One region of the Oxobacter pfennigii genome, then DNA from elsewhere that is predicted to be linked to it. Evidence: riboswitches for the same ligand, from Rfam matches in the RefSeq annotation. Region 1 holds a riboswitch; each other region holds the start of a gene.
The links. Region 1 has a riboswitch for cyclic di-AMP ahead of OXPF_RS19920 (peptidoglycan DD-metalloendopeptidase family protein). Riboswitches for the same ligand answer to the same signal wherever they lie in the genome.
Positions count from the first base shown of each region.

Region 1 (4,216 bases):
TATGTGCCAGAAGGTATACTGATACAGCTCTTTGGCCATGCAATGTCTAAAAAAACTTTTGAATCCGTAACCTTTGTTGCAATAGCCTTGATTGCAGTGTTCATCATATACATAATAATTAAAAGATACGCTAGAAAATAATTTAAGTCTGCCGGTGTCAAAATTGATGCCGGTATTTTTTTTATAAATAAATTCAAAAAATCAAGTAATAGGACAAATTGTCCGATTAATAATTATAATAAGGACAATTTAAGATCCGTTATAGTTAATTTATTGTAGGAGGGATATTAATGAAAACAATCAGGGTTCCTAAATTCGTTAAACCTATTTACAGCGGCAAAGATAAATTAAATGAACTAATACAAAAATATATAGTAATTAAAATATCTGCATTGACAACTACAATAAAAAATAAGTTCAAAAAAGCATAACATTAGGAGGTATTGACTTGCAGTGGGTAGCAGGGCTTTACGGAAGAATTTCAACAGACCACGAAGAACAGCACGAGTCTATCCTGGTCCAGCGTGAGGCGCTTATAAAGTATGCCCAGGATAACGGCTTTGAAATCAACGGATATTATTTTGATGAGGGATATTCCGGAACAAGCTATGAACGGCCCCAGATAATTAGGCTTAAAAAAGATATATTAAATGGCAGCATAAATGTTGTTGTTGTAAAAGACCTTTCAAGATTAGGGAGAAACAATCCCCTTACCTTATTGTTCTTAGAGTACTTATCCGAAAATGGAATCAGGCTTGTATCAATAAATGACGGATATGACAGCTTTAAGGATGAAGATGATTATATCGGGATAAAGACCTGGTTTAATGAAAGGTATTCAAAGGAATTATCGCACAAGATAAAATTTGCTCTCAAGCATAAAAAAAGCAAAGGGGAATACTTGGCGGCCTTTGCACCCTATGGATACAGAAAATCCAAAACAGAAAAAAACAAATTAGAAATAGACCCATATGCCGCTTTAATTGTAAAGGAGATATTCAACTTATATATTAAAGGCTATGGGTTTTTAGGCATTGCAAATATCCTCCAAGAAAGAGGAGTATTAAACCCCTCAAGTTATAATTCATATTCAAAAGTGTCCAAAAACTGGGATTGGACTACAATTAAAAGGATAATAAAGAACAGGGTATATCTGGGTCATTCCATACAGAATAAAAGCAAAAAGAAAAGCTACAAAAGCAAAACCTTAATCTCAGTACCCCAGAAGGATTGGATAGTGGTAAAGAATACCCATGAAGCAATAATTGATGAAGAAACCTTCAATACCTGCCAGAATATATTAAGCAGCAGAAAAACGAAAGGAAACTACAGATGCGGTGCAGCGGGGCCTCACTTATTTTCATCCTACCTGTTTTGTCATGATTGCGGTAAGCACATGTATTATAAAAATATAAAAGGAAAAGGCTATTACAGGAGCGGTGGGTATGTTAAATACGGCAGGTCATATTGCACCAGTCACCAGGTTTCAGAAGAGGAACTTGTAAACATATTGGCATCAGAGCTTAAAAAATTAATGGATGAAAATATATCTATAAATGATTTGGTAGATGAAATATATAAGGGTATGAATATTGACGCCGGATGGTCTGATGAATTAGTTGCGATAGAAGAAGAACTAAAAAAGAACAGAATAAAAATTGATATTATGTACAGGGATAGATTGGAAGGCATAATAGATGGGCGATCATTTGAACGGCTGTCAGGGGAATATTCAAAAATAATTTTTAAGCTGGAAGAGATAAAAAATCAGCTGATTGTAAAAATTATTTCAGAAAAAAATGACGAGGAAGTGAAAATCCAATTATTAAATGAAATTAAAGCTTTGCTAAATTTAGATTCCTTTGACAGAGAGCTTATAGAATTTATACTTAAGCGAATGGAAATTTGCGAGGAGGAAATTTTAATAGAATTTAATTTTGAAAAACCCTGATTCTACGAACTATATATCACATCTGATAAATCCTGTTTATAGAACCAAAAAATGAGGCATAATGTTAATAATTACCATTGGAATATCAGAATAAGTTTTATATAATAAATTATATGTTCAGCTGAGTCCGGTGGTACCGGAGCGGGGGAGAAACTTAATTGGGGTGTATCTTATTAAAGAGGGCTACTCTATGGCCTAACCCGACAACTAACCTCGTAAGCGGGATAGAGGAGGTTACATATGGACAAAAGAAAAAAGTATGCTATATTGATAGCATGCTTGGCGGTAACGATTATTTCCGTTGTTGTGATACTGTTATCTCAGAATACACAGGATGTTACATCACAACAAAAGATGGAAGTAACTCAGACCGTTGACGATACACAGGTTTTAGCTGCCGCTGATTCTTCACAGGTCAATGAGGAACAAACTAATGAGACTGCACTGGAGAGTACCGAAGAAACAGATGAAGCTGAAGAGAACAGCGAAGAGCCAAAGAAGCCTGAGATTTTAACCTACACTGTAAAATCAGGTGATACACTGGGTGCCATATCAAATGAATATGGCGTGACTGCAAATTCAATAGCAAGTTCCAGTAACATTTCTGTCAACTCAACTTTGAAAATCGGTCAGCAATTAAGGTTCCCGTCAATAAAGGGAATACTTTATAAGATCAAAAGCGGTGATACCCTTTCAAGTATTTCTAAGTTATATGACATAAAAGTTGACGATATAGTAAAAACCAATGGTATGGAATCTGCTAATAAATTGAATATCGGTCAGGAGATAATATTGCCGGGCGTAGATCAGGTAAAAACCGTAGTTGTCGCATCAAAAACCGCTGCCGTTGCATCAAGAGGTTCATCAGTCTCCGCTGCAGCCAGCGCAGTTGCTTCAATAAGCATGTGGCCTGTAAGAGGCACGCTGACATCCTTGTTTGGCCCAAGATGGGGTACAACTCACAAAGGAATAGACATAGCAGCGCCCACTGGTACAAATGTAAGTGCGTTTTTAGACGGTAAGGTTGTACATAGCGGATGGGAAGGCGGATACGGTTATCTCGTTATAATTGATCACGGCAACGGACTTAGAAGCTATTATGGACACAACTCCAAATTGTTGGTTAGTGTAGGACAGCAGGTCAGCAAAGGAGATATAATAGCTAAAGTCGGAAGCACGGGAGATTCGACAGGCCCTCATTGCCATTTTGAAATCAGAAAAAATGGCACGGCTGTAAATCCTCTCAATTATTTGAAGTAACATAGGACGCATTTAAATTTGCGGAATCTATTAAAGCACTAATTTTTTAGTGCTTTTTTTATAGTAAAAGCTTTTGGATTTAAGAGGTAAGATAAATGGAAAACTTAATTACTTTTCTATCAAAATACGGTATATTCGGTGTGCTTTTAGCCGCTTTCTTCGAGCCCATAATTTTCCCGCCTCCCGTTGAGATAGTTTTGCTTCCGGTTATGCTTAGCAACCAGGATAAAGCAATATTAATAAGCTTAGTTACAGTTTGTGTCTCATTTATAGGAGGGATGGTCGGGTATAATCTGGGCAAAATTGCAGGAAGGCCATTGATTATAAAGATGTTTGGAAATGATGCACTGAATAAGGTAGAGGAAATATATAATAAATACGGAATTTTTGCAGTCATGACTTCGTCCTTTACACCTATACCTTATGAGGTATATACATTGTCTGCCGGGGCTTTTAGGATGAACTTTTATCGTTATTTGATTGCCACTTGTCTTTGCAGATTGCTAAGATATGTGCCAGAAGGTATACTGATACAGCTCTTTGGCCATGCAATGTCTAAAAAAACTTTTGAATCCGTAACCTTTGTTGCAATAGCCTTGATTGCAGTGTTCATCATATACATAATAATTAAAAGATACGCTAGAAAATAATTTAAGTCTGCCGGTGTCAAAATTGATGCCGGTATTTTTTTTATAAATAAATTCAAAAAATCAAGTAATAGGACAAATTGTCCGATTAATAATTATAATAAGGACAATTTAAGATCCGTTATAGTTAATTTATTGTAGGAGGGATATTAATGAAAACAATCAGGGTTCCTAAATTCGTTAAACCTATTTACAGCGGCAAAGATAAATTAAATGAACTAATACAAAAATATATAGTAATTAAAATATCTGCATTGACAACTACAATAAAAAATAAGTTCAAAAAAGCATAACATTAGGAGGTATTGACTTGCAGTGGGTAGCAGGGCTTTACGGAAGAATTTCAACAGACCACGAA
Region 1 is NZ_LKET01000068.1:94,136-98,351, reverse strand. It holds gene OXPF_RS19930 (YqaA family protein) at 1-141, shown strand, start outside; gene OXPF_RS22705 (hypothetical protein) at 291-431, shown strand; gene OXPF_RS19925 (recombinase family protein) at 449-1,951, shown strand; cyclic di-AMP (ydaO/yuaA leader) riboswitch at 2,061-2,188, shown strand; gene OXPF_RS19920 (peptidoglycan DD-metalloendopeptidase family protein) at 2,192-3,211, shown strand; gene OXPF_RS19915 (YqaA family protein) at 3,307-3,861, shown strand; gene OXPF_RS22700 (hypothetical protein) at 4,011-4,151, shown strand; gene OXPF_RS19910 (recombinase family protein) at 4,169-4,216, shown strand, end outside.

Region 2 (4,216 bases), on a different contig from region 1:
CTGATTTTCCCTTATGGAAGTTTCAACATCCCTTGGGCCTCTTCCGTCTAAGACGTTATACCAGCATAATGGAACTGCAGCCCAGCTGTTATTTATAGTTTCTCTCAGCATTTCTGCGAAACGGAACACATCGCTGGTACCGCTGTAACATCTTAAAAGAGGGTAATTACCCCTTCTTGATGCTTCATACATCTTTATGAAATCTTCAGGAGATCTTACCGGTACCCCCCCGGCACCATCCAAGGCACTGCTGGCCTTCTCCATTTCAAAGAAATGTTCCTGGGCATTCTGATCGGGGGCTATGGAAATAACGTCCAGCACCTTTGCTTCCGATATGGTTTTTATGCCTTCAATGGTAGCCGAAAGTGAAGGCAGACCAAAATGATGCCGGAGCACAGGATATGGATATTTTCTATTTATTCTCTCAATTAAGCTACTTTCAAAATAAGTATCCTTACAGTCACTGGATTTACCGCTAAGATAGCATATGGTAAATTCATCATCGCTGCTCCCGTCAAAGATTTCTTTAAAGAAGCTATAGCTTTTTGCTACTTCGCATACCGGACGGGTACCGCCAAAAAGCCATTCTATGTTTAATAAACCGTTATCTTCAATTGCTCTTTGTAACTCATCCAAAAGGGGCTTTACCGCAGATGGAGTCAGCCTGTAGCTTACCCCCACTATATCGGGTTTTTGCTTCTTTATGGCTTTAATAAGGTTTTCTATGGAAACTGCAGGGCCTAAGAAGTCCGTATCATATCCTTCTTTTTCTGCAAGCTTGAGAAAATTTGCAACACCTGCTACGTGGACGCAATTTCCGATAGCAGCTGCAATTATCTTTTTCATTATGCAACAACCTCCCTGGGCCTTTCAACTATACCGAAAGTTGCAAGCTCCATAAGCTCACTTACCGTAAGTCCTTCTATTCCTAAATTTCTTACATTTCGGCCTGCCGCAAAATAGTTTTCACCGTGAGCAGTGCATGCCAGATTTATGATAGAATCAATTATTGGTGTCCTGATGCCTACAGTTGCCCCTATGGCTGAAATAGGAACCAGGCTTTCGGGTATATCTTCAAAAATATATCTGGTATCCATTGAACTAGGGGCCTTAATGCCCATATATCCTGAAGTATTCTGAATGGCTTCATGAAGGCTTTCTCCCTTTGAACCATAAGTGACTTCAAGCCATTTAAGGGCCGTAACTGTTTTGACTCCCAGCGCATGGGCTACTTTAACTCTTTCTGAATCCATCTGCTCTAAAATTTTTGAAACAGTGGGAGTGATGCCTTCTAAATAATATTCAAAATCTCCATTGGTGGATTCTATCCGTCCGCAGTTTAAAAGGGTAGGACAAGGATGAAAAATAGCACCAATGTTATTGAGGCTGGTTTCCAAAACATTATCTGCCGGAATAAACTGAGGATAAGCATCCTTTATGGTATCCACAACGTACTTTGTCATATATGAGGGTATGGAAGCCAAGGATACTTGGTTTTTAATGCTGAAAATTTTAACAACGCCTGCTGTTTCTGCACGGCAAGCATAAACAAAGGTCTGGGCTTCAGATATTATAATATTTTTATTGGGAGCTTTTTGCTTTATGATATTAAGAAACTCCAAAGCGCCGCCTGTCCTGCCGGGATTTAAGACAATGATTTGCCCGTCTTTAAGGTAAGGATGGCATAGATTTGCTATCTCTCTATGGCCTGATGCCGGGATGGTTACCATTATTACATCTGCGTTTTCTATTGCTTCTTTTATATTGTCTGTCATTGAAGAAAGCCTGCCGAAGCCTTCTTCTTTTCCGGTGAGATAAATACCTCTTTGTTCCTGTATTTTCTTTATTTTCGTAATGCTTCTATTGTATAAGCGCACATTGTGCCCGCATAAGGCCAGATGCGCGGCCATCGCCTGACCGCCGTTACCTGCTCCGATAACAGCATAATTCAAGCTCTTTTTATTGTTCTTCATAATTTTTACCTCCTCTTTCTTTGGCTTACGAGGTTAGCTGACGGATTAGGATCGAAAGAGTATGACCCCTCCAATGCATTTAAATGCATCGGATTCACCCCATATTATCGGGTCCCCCGCTTCACATACTGTGAATTCAGCGCTTGTTAATAATTTTAAATTACCAGACCTCCTTGAGATAGCAAGATACAACTTAATTATATTATTTAAGTTGTCAGTTGTCAATTTCTTAAAATAAATAAATTAAGGGTCTGTTGCATTTTAAACACTGCATTGCTATGTTCGTGTTCTGCAAGTTCTAAGGCTCCCTGCCTTGAAAATACAAGAATTTTTAAACTTCACTCCGCTCAAACAATCTAAAATTCTAAGTATTTTCTGCGAAAGTGTCACCAAGAACTTGTACAGAACTCTCACAATGCTCATTACGTTGTTTAAAATGCAACAGACCCTGTTTATATAAAAACTATATATAATTAAGTATAACATTCTATACATTCAGGAAAACTTTAACTCTTTTTAAAACTCCTTCATCTCCAACCACCACAATCACATCCCCTGCCCTAAACTCAGCATAAGGGCCGGGAGAAAGTATAATGTCCTTGTCTCTTCTGATTGCTATTATGGTAGCGCCGGTATTTTGCCAGAACTTTACGGAAGAAACGGTCTCACCGACCACCATCGAATCTTCCTTGATTTCTATTTCCAGCGGATTATAAGGGCTTATGTTTCTTAAGCGGTCGGAATAATCTATTATTTTTTCAATGGTATTGGCAAGGTTTGAATCAATCTCTTTTTTATCCTCAAATAGCTTGTCTAAATTCATTTTCAAGGATGCTATGGATTCCATATCCTTGAATTTGTCTATAAACTTACAGGCTTCCTCCTGGGAGTTAATGGTAATGCCACTTCCATGGGAAACTGAAACCACATCCATGTCCTGAAGGAGAATTACCGCCCTTCTCACAGTTTCAGGAGACACATTATATTCGCCGGCAAGAGTGGAACGACCGTGAATTTTACAGCCTGCCTGAAAGTCGCCGTTTACAACGCGGCGGGCAATATCCAGTGCTATTTGCTGATACATTGGCTTTTGTGTTATTTCTTCGCCCATTTGCGGCCTCCCCAAAATAATTTACACAATTATAATAACACCACTTGGCTTGTTAGACAATAATATAAACAGTATAAATTATTAATCTACCGATTTCAAGGATTCAACCATGGTTATTTTCTTAAGCTTGAAATACATTACCGTGTTTACCAATGCTGCAAATACTGCTGTGAGAATGGCTGAGTAAATGTAGCTTGGTATTTTTATCTCTCTTCCGAACATAAGGCTTTCTATTTCAGCTGTAAGTATTATAAACTTGTGAAGGAATATGCCAAGTACCAGGCCGGCAAAAATGCCTATGACGGTTAAAATAGCATTCTCTCTGTATACATAGGCGGACACTTCATTATCGTAAAAGCCAAGGACCTTGATGGTGGCAATTTCTCTTAAACGCTCGGTTATATTTATATTTGTAAGGTTGTATAAAACCACAAAGGCTAAAGCTCCTGCAGATGCAATCAAAACTATTATGATAAAATCCAGGCTCTCTACAATATCGCTTAAAGTTGCCATTGTATTGGAGGAAAGGGTTATGGAGCTCACCTCGGAATCCTTAATCAAATCTGTGGATAATGTATTTTCAAATTCCTTTGAGCCATCGGCAATGACGGCTTTAACCTGATTAAACTCTATCTCATCCTCGAAAAGGGAATTGTAAAGCTCCGGGGTCATGTAAATATAATGGAATACGAAGTGCTCTGTTATACCCGTTATTTTTACATACACCTTGTTATCATCTTCATCCGTTAGATATATGGTATCCCCAACAGCTACATTTAAAAGTTTAGCCAGCTTTTCGGTAATAATTACGCCCTTGTCATCAAGCTCTAGCTTTTCCCCCGTTGTTCTCACCCGGAAGGTTATGAAATCCTGAAGCTTCGTGGTATTTTTTGAAACTATTAAGGATGCAGCTTTTTCGGTTAATTCAGTTCCGGCATCCACATTTTGTTCATTCAAAAGTATATAATCTGTTATACGGTTATCCTTTGCAATATCAGTCAATATTTCCGGAGTTTCGTCGGTCTTATAGCTCTCCTTAAGGTTGACGGATAAATCGTAGTGATAAATCTCCCCATATTGTTTTTGAGATATGGACAGAATAGAATCCCTTAAGCCATATCCGGTTACCAGC
Region 2 is NZ_LKET01000014.1:11,453-15,668, reverse strand. It holds gene OXPF_RS00975 (cobalamin B12-binding domain-containing protein) at 1-846, opposite strand, end outside; gene OXPF_RS00970 (NAD/NADP-dependent octopine/nopaline dehydrogenase family protein) at 846-1,973, opposite strand; cyclic di-AMP (ydaO/yuaA leader) riboswitch at 1,981-2,125, opposite strand; gene OXPF_RS00965 (GntR family transcriptional regulator) at 2,461-3,084, opposite strand; gene OXPF_RS00960 (ABC transporter permease) at 3,166-4,216, opposite strand, start outside.
Region 2: linked by a shared signal. The riboswitch ahead of OXPF_RS00970 (NAD/NADP-dependent octopine/nopaline dehydrogenase family protein) and the one ahead of OXPF_RS19920 (peptidoglycan DD-metalloendopeptidase family protein) in region 1 are both predicted to bind cyclic di-AMP.

Region 3 (4,216 bases), on a different contig from region 1:
TCCTTTTGTTGCCTGCCTCCACGGTAATAGGTTCCCTGGGATTGGACTGAGACGAGCCCCTTTTCGGGATATCTCAAGGCAGTCAGGCTTCCTCCCATGCTAGCGCCCTGGTCGATATTTATGGTATTATTGACAAAAACCGCCTTGGAAACGGGAGTATGTCCGTAAACTATCATAGGTTTTCCGTAATAATTCGCTGCCCAATCACCTCTTATAGGAAGCCCTTTATCGTCAACTTCCCCCGTCACATCGCCGTACAGTACAAAATCAATTATTTTTTTTGACAGCTTTCCAATCATTTCTTCCTTTATTCCTGCATGGGCTACAACAAGATTGCCATTGTCCAGCATCAAATAAAGAGGAGAATTTTCATATAGCTCCAAAAAATCATTTTTAATTTTCTTTGCTTCGCTTTTTTCAAGCTTTTCGTATTCCTTGACCGTAGTTTCCAATCCATTCTTTATCTGCACCTTGCTGCCTTTTAAGTATCTGTAAAATTTATTGCAGTGATTTCCGGGTATATAAAGGGCATTTCCCGAATTGACCATATTGATGACGGTCCTTATAGTATCCATTGTCCTTGGTCCTCTGTCCACGATATCACCTGCGAATACAACCTTTCTTCCGTCAGGATGGCTGTATTTGAATCCATTTTTTCTGTAACCAAGTTTGTCTAGGAGCATTTCAAGCTCGGTACAGCAGCCGTGAACATCGGAAATTATATCAAACAAAGCTTTATCTTCAGTTTCTATATTATAGGAAACAATTTCATGTTTGAAATCATCGGCATCATTCTCATTCAGTACGATCACTTTGTCAAATCCCTCGTTTTCAACAGATTTTAAAGATTTAAGAAAAGCAGCATATTGTTTTTCTATAACATAACGCGACACCTTTCTTTGTCTTAAATTATTTCTTTCAATGGCAATTTCAGTGGATATATCAAATGCCAAGAGAATAGAATAATAATTATTGTCCTCTGCCAGGTCTAAAAGCTTTCTTCTTGCCTCGTGAGATACTGCCGTCGAGTCTGCAACCACTAATTTTTTAAGGTTCATTCTCTTTTTTATAATGTAATAAAAAAGTTCAAAGGCCTCTTTTGATACTTCCATATTCTCTTCATCATCGGAAACCAGAGCCCTGCATCTGTCAGAAGATACAACTTCAGTATCCTTGAAATTTTTAAGCGCAAAAGTAGACTTACCGCATCCGGCAATGCCGCAAAGCACAATAAGGGAGGTTGCAGGAATCTCAATCTTCATATTGCTCCACCTTTCACATAATACTTACCGTGAATTTCGGCCATTGCCCGGAGTAATTCTAAAATTACAGCTTATATAATAATTCTACGTCAGTTAGGTTAATTTCATCCATATTATATGAACAACATAATTCAAAAATAAAAAATATAAAAGTCTTTTTCGAATATTTTTCTTAAAAAGACACATATTAAGAATAAGCCGAAGTTTAATAAAACACGGGGGAACCAAATTTGGGGTGAATCGCGAAAGCGTAGGTTATGCCTTTACCGAACCCGTCAGCTAACCTCGTAGGCAAAAGGGGGTATACACATGAAAAAAAGAGTATTTTTACTCGTTGTTGCAGTGCTAATCGGATTAGGATCAGGCAGTGCATTTTGCAGGGATTCAAAGGACGATGACAGCACCTTCATCAAAATATTCACGCCATATCATAATATGAAAAGTGTCAATGTTCCTTCTGAAAATTCTTTGTCCGTTACAGCCTTTAAAAGCAATGAATCAAATAATTTCAAGTATGAACTTACAGATGATGAAGTTGAGCTTATTGCGAAGGTTGTATATGCTGAAAGCAAAGGTGAACCCTTCATTGGAAAAATAGCTGTTGCCTCTGTTATAATCAACAGGCTGTCGCATCCTGAATTCCCCAAGACTATTAAAGATGTTATATACGAAAAAAATGCTTTTTCCTGTCTGGATGAAAGGTATATGGATATAAATCCGGATGCTGAATCCTATATGGCAGTGGATGAGGCACTAAGGGGAAATGACCCTACAGATGATGCAATTTTCTATTATAATCCGAAATCTGCGACAAGTACTTGGATGAAAAATGCCACTAAAAATAAACCAACAACAATAGGCAGACATGTGTTCTTCAAATAAAAAACAAAAGCCGTATTAATTTACGGCTTTTGTTTTTTATTACGAAGTAACAAGGTTTCCGGGACCCGCTAGCAATCTTTGATTGCTATTAGCGGGTGGGGTTCTTATTTTTTTTAAAAAGCTATACGCTTATTTCCTTGCCCTTCAAATCCCTGGCATAGTAAAACAAATACTGCTGGGCAAAACCCGCTAATTTTTTAAACTTCTCCTGTCCGAATTTTTCTATTTTAGGCAGGCTGACATCTGGAGCAAGATAAAAATGCTGCATAACCCTTTTTACCCACACATCAACAGGGAAAGCCTCATAATAATACATTGAAAAAAGCAATATGCAGTCAGACACCTTAGGCCCTACCCCGGGAAGCTTCATGAGCTCATTTCTGGCTTCAGCATAAGTAAGGTTTTTCAAATTATATAGGTCTATCTCTTTGTTAATTACCATTTCCACAGTCTTTTTTATATATTTTGCCCGAAAGCCTGTATGGCAGCTTTCAAAATCCTCAACAGATGCATCTTTTAAATCTTGAGGGGAAGGAAAGGAATGATAAGTATTTCCTTTATATACAACAGGCTTTCCCCACTTTTCGGATATTTCTTTTATGGCTCTTTTAATCATGGGTATCCTGTTATTTGCAGATATAATGAATGAAATCAAAGTCTCCCATTCGTCCTGTTTTAAAATTCTTATGCCTTCTCCGAAGCCAATGGCTTCTTTTAGAGTATCATCCTCTGAAAGCTCGTTTTTGATTTTTCCATAATCCCTTCCCATATCGAAATAATCATACCAGAGACCATCAAATTCCTTCTTATCCGTATTATCCAATACAAGGGTTTGTCCATCTTTTTTCACATTAATTACTCTTCCCTGTACGACGCCGGTATAGCTTCCGTCACCTTCTTCATACCACCTGAAGCACTGGCCGCAATCAAATACATGTTTAGGCTCAAAATCCCGAATATTCTCTATGATAACTTTCCCGCCATCTTCCATAATTCTATTGTTCAAAGTAGTTCCACCTCCTTAGCCGATATAAATACATATATATTATTAAAACATAAAACCTGGCCTTACGCCAGGTTTTTAGTTATTTCAACAAAGTTTCAACAGCATTTTTAAAATCATCTCTTGATAAAAGGCCTACTGAGCCCTTTGGAGTTTCACCGCTTTTAAAATAAGCAACCGTAGGTATGCTTCTTATGCCGTATTCCATGGAAGTCTTGGGATTTGCGTCGGTATCAAGCTTGCAGAACTTTACTTTACCTTCGTATTCGGCAGCTACTTCTTCAAAAATCGGTGCAAACATTTTGCAAGGACCGCACCATGTAGCCCAAAAATCCACTACTACCGGAATATTCGATTCCAATACTTCCTGATGAAAACTATCATCTGATAAAACTACAATATTCTTTCCTGCCATATTATCTACCTCCTGAAATTTCTGATATACTCAATAATTTTTAAACCTGCAATTGCTCCCTGGCCTACTGAGACAGATACCTGTTTTATGGTGCCGGCACAATCTCCTGCAGCATACAGGCCCTTTAGATTGGTCTTTTGTTCGTCATCGACTTCTACTGTCCCGTCTTTTATTATAACACCGAGTTTCCTTGCAAAATCAACGGAAGACGCAGTGCCATAAGCAATAAATACAGCATCGAATTTTTCCTCATTACCGTCCTCAAATATAATGCTTTCCAAAAATTCTCCGCCATTTAATGATTTGAGCTTCCCTTCAAAAATCTTTACACCTTCAAAATCTACAGTCTTTTTGTTTCCGTTGGTCAAAAGGGTAATATCTTCAGTGAAATGCTTCATTTCTTCCAATTCGTTTTTGGCATATTCATTATATCCTAAGATAGCTACCTTTTTTCCTTTGTAAAAAAATCCGTCACAGGTGGTGCAATAATGGATACCTTTACCTTCAAACTTATCGATATTTTCAATGATTATGCTTTTCTTTTGCGAACCGGTGGCAAGAAGCACAGCATTTGAATGGTAAGTACCCTTCCCTGTTTTTACTGTATATTTATCGACGTAATCAAATTCCAGAGCTATAACCTGATCCTCTATA
Region 3 is NZ_LKET01000016.1:31,238-35,453, reverse strand. It holds gene OXPF_RS01820 (AAA family ATPase) at 1-1,262, opposite strand, end outside; cyclic di-AMP (ydaO/yuaA leader) riboswitch at 1,449-1,571, shown strand; gene OXPF_RS01815 (cell wall hydrolase) at 1,572-2,144, shown strand; gene OXPF_RS01810 (DNA-3-methyladenine glycosylase family protein) at 2,266-3,135, opposite strand; gene trxA (thioredoxin) at 3,230-3,562, opposite strand; gene OXPF_RS01800 (NAD(P)/FAD-dependent oxidoreductase) at 3,568-4,216, opposite strand, start outside.
Region 3: linked by a shared signal. The riboswitch ahead of OXPF_RS01815 (cell wall hydrolase) and the one ahead of OXPF_RS19920 (peptidoglycan DD-metalloendopeptidase family protein) in region 1 are both predicted to bind cyclic di-AMP.

Region 4 (4,216 bases), 210 kb from region 1:
CAAGGGTATATTCAGGAGCAACATCCCTGTTCCCCATATTCCCGGATAATATATCCGAAGAAGCACTGACTCATGCCCAGACCATGGCCTTTGTGGTACTTAGCGTATCCCAGCTTGTGCATTCCCTTAACATGAGAAGCACAAGAAAGTCCATATTCCAGGTTGGCTGGTTCACAAACAAGTTCCTTCTGATATCTATCGTAATAGGCATACTCCTTCAGGATGTAGTTATAACAGTGCCCTTCTTAAGAGAGGTATTCAAGGTGTTTAACCTAACTTCCGGCGACTGGATTACCGTTGGATTATTATCCATAGTTCCCCTTGTTGTAAATGAAATAGTTAAAATTTTCCTGAGAATGAAAAAAGAAAATTAAACTAACAATAAAAAAATATCATTCAAAAAATTCAGGCTGCCGCTTTAGTGGTTGAATAACTTATTGGGCGGCAGCCTTTTTTACCATATATTAGAGCATTGTAATACGAAAACGGTGAACTTGCTTAAGTAAGTTCATCGTTTTCGTAATAATGGGTGTCTCATCCAATGCTTAACTTAATTACGTTGACTTGACAGGGAGCAGTTCATTTCACCAATTTCTTTCATGTTACTTATGCAGTATAATAGATTTTTCCTTCTGTAGCATTGATCTCCGATATAAAAGTTACTCCGGGTGTATATGCAAAATTTCCTGTAGCTGGTATTTCCGTTCCGGCAGTTATCGTAAACGGGAACACGACATCCTCAGAATTAGTCCCATCCGAAAGATGAGCGCTGTAGTAAATTACAGTTCCGTTTTGAACCGTAGTGCCTTCATAATTAAATATGAGTTCTACAACACTATAAGGTGAATTTTCAGATAATGCTGTCACGTTTGCAGCAACATTAACAATAGCCATGAATAAGCCTCCTTGCGGTTATTCTGTATAAAAAGATAACTAGCTTTCTTTTACAGTTACAGTATATGCCAGGATTTTCAAAAGTTGTACAGTCGCACATGTCAAAGCACTGCATATTATGTAAGGGGTGAGAACAGTGAGTGTAATAGATTTACGTCCTCAATCGGCATTTAATTATTCCACAGACAGCTTCTATCGGGAGAAGCCAAAGCAATCTCTGTTATTGGGCTATGAAAAAATAATCTATTTGTTTTTCAATTGGCCCCTCTGGTTATGCAAGTGCGTTTTACTAAAAGCCAAATTGATTCTTTTTAAACTTCCGTATGATACATGCAATATGGGGAAAGTTACAAGTAAGAAAAATACCAAAGCTCACTACACCCTGTATCCATTGCTCGAAGTTTTCAACGTCTGCGGTTGTATGCATACACCGCCAGCTGTAGATTTGAGTCGATGTGTAACTTTTGAAAACTCATACAGACGCAGTTATACCGAAATCGACGTCACACAAATTGTACAGGACTGGAGCAATGATACTTTGGAAAACAACGGATTTCTACTTATGGGCAAAGATAATTCACCTTATATTTTCTATGCATCAAGCCAGCATCGCATATCCGAGATGCGTCCTATGCTTAGACTGACTTGCAAATACGCTGAACGATTCTGCACATTACAAACGGTTCCTTGTGACGTGAAGATATCTAAACCCGTCCAGGTATAAATTAATTCAACCAATATCGTGGTCAGGCCAGAGAGGGAAAATGTTGTTTCTTACTCTTTTTTTGTCACAAAAAGTTAACATTGTTCCGAAATGCCACTTGTTGCCTAGGTTTAAGGTTCAGACAATAGAGATGATAAACATAACAGAATTGACATTAGGCGACAAAAGTTCTATCATAATTTTGTGCAGCATATTTTGGACAACCTTTAATGCTAAAAGTAGGACAACCTGTCAAAATATGCACCGCACAAAAAAAGCTGAATCTCCTTTTCAGGGAGTACGGAGAAACCAAAATTGGGGTTAATCCATCTTTGTATGGTAGGGACGCCTCTTTGCCCGCACCCGTCAGCTAACTTCGGAAGCTAAAAATAGGAGGATAGAATGAAACGGCTTAAATTCGCAGTGTTTGTTTCAACAATGCTTGTTATGTTTGCTTTTCTCTCTGCTACTGCCTATGCCCAAAGCACCACAGGCACGGTTAATTGCACCGGATATCTCAATTTGCGCCAGTCACCGGGCACTGATTATCCCGTCATAGGCAAGCTGTATCCCGGGACAAAACTCACTATTGAAGAAACCTCAGGCAACTGGCACAAGGTAACTTTTGACGGTATTACAGGCTGGGTTGCGGGTGAATACGTCTTACTGGATACAATCCCATCAATTGATTTAAGTTCCAGGGGCTCTGATGCAATAATTGCGCCTGAAGTACCGGCTGCAGCTGTAACACCGGCTGCCGAAACTGTAACAAAAGCACAGCAGATAATTGGAACTGCCGAAAAATACTTGGGCATAAAATATGTTTACGGCGGTTCGTCCGAGCGGGGTTTTGACTGCTCCGGTTTTACCCAGTTCGTATTTAAAAACAACGGGATAAGCTTAAACCGTACAGCCTCCACACAAGCCTATCAGGGTACAATCATTGAAAGGTCACAGCTTCAAATGGGCGATTTGGTATTTTTCGATACCAACGGAGGCCATAACAACATCACTCATGTAGGCATATACATAGGAGACAGCACATTTATTCATGCAGCCTCAGGCTATGGCGGCAAAGTACGCTACAGCAGTTTATCGGAAGATTATTATAATCGCAATTACATGACTGCGAGAAGAATCATAAACTAACATTACAAGTGCTCTGATATTTTGGAGCACTTCTTTTATATCGTAAATTTTGGCTGCGATGTACATTGCAAATAAATATTTTTTTTGCTATAATACTAAAAACATTCTTAGGGGCAGTAAAAATTATATATTTCAAGGGTTAATAAGGAATTTTTGCAAAGGTGCAATGTTTGCTTACATTGTACCTTTTTTGCATTTAATTATTTAATTTACAAGGATTATTATGAAGAAAGAGAGGATGATGAGAATGAAAAAGAATATTGAAATTGCAGTTTTATTGGATAAGAACGGAGATACATCGTCTGTAGATGATAAAGGCATTATAAAGATTTATAAAAGGGTACGGGGTAAATGGACAGTATTAAAAGAAATCCTCTTTTACCTTGACAGCTCGTCAGGGCTTAGATCCATCAGGGATCAGATTTCCGCCATAATTGACGAGCTTGGTGACTGCAGGGTATTTGTAGGTGAAAAAGTAAACGGGCTTGTTTATAACATCCTTGAAATGAAAGGATTCAATTCCTGGGAATTTGAGGGCAAACCTGCGGATTTTTTAGATTATATACAGGGGAAAGAGACCGAAGCTGAAAGTTCAGAATCCCCATGTGAAGCAAAATTCCCTCCCATACCATACCCTGTTGAGGCAAACCAGAATGGATATTATTTCATGGATCTAAAGCCGCTTCAGAATATAAAATCCAATGTTTCTTCAAAACAGGCGCTGCTGCCTTTTTTGAAAAACACACGATTTTATGAACTGGAGATTATATGCAGCCATGTACCCCAATGGTTTGAAATAGAATTTGAAAGGCTCAACCTTAAAGGCAATATAATCAGCAGAGAAAACAATGAGTATAAAATTATTGTTCGTCCCAAAACCTGCAATGCAGCAGAATAAAACATTAAGAAGGAGGCTAATATGAATAAAATAAATATCAAGTACGGCACTTTAAAGGGAATAACCCATTTAGAAACTTATGAAAACGGAGGCATCAAAGAATGTACGATAGATGAACTTAACGAGATTGAAACTCCTTTTGGAAAATTCGTTCCTCAGTATGTGGATGATGAAGCCAGAAGAAAAAATACAAGTTCTCTGTCCTTTTATAAAAACGGGAATTTAAAATCCTTATCCCTCCAGGAACAGACGGCTATAAAAACGGACTACGGCCTTATTCCGGCTGAATATGTAACCTTTTATGAAGATGAAAGTATAAAGAGAATCTTTCCGCTGAACGGAGAAATAACAGGCTATTGGACAGAAGAAAACGAATACAGCCTGGCTCAGGATTTTGAATTTGTCTTTTCCTTCGGGATCATAAAAAACAAAATCATAGGTATTTTCTTTTATCCGTCAGGAGAGATAAAAAGCCTTACGCTCTGGCCTAAAGAAACAGCGAGTATAAGTTCACCGGCAGCAATCGTAGATACACGCATTGGCATATCATTGTATGAAAACGGAAGCCTTAA
Region 4 is NZ_LKET01000068.1:299,689-303,904, forward strand. It holds gene OXPF_RS20840 (cation-translocating P-type ATPase) at 1-374, shown strand, start outside; gene OXPF_RS20845 (hypothetical protein) at 607-894, opposite strand; gene OXPF_RS20850 (DNRLRE domain-containing protein) at 1,022-1,618, shown strand; cyclic di-AMP (ydaO/yuaA leader) riboswitch at 1,864-1,998, shown strand; gene OXPF_RS20860 (C40 family peptidase) at 2,000-2,746, shown strand; gene anfO (Fe-only nitrogenase accessory protein AnfO) at 2,994-3,644, shown strand; gene OXPF_RS20870 (hypothetical protein) at 3,666-4,216, shown strand, end outside.
Region 4: linked by a shared signal. The riboswitch ahead of OXPF_RS20860 (C40 family peptidase) and the one ahead of OXPF_RS19920 (peptidoglycan DD-metalloendopeptidase family protein) in region 1 are both predicted to bind cyclic di-AMP.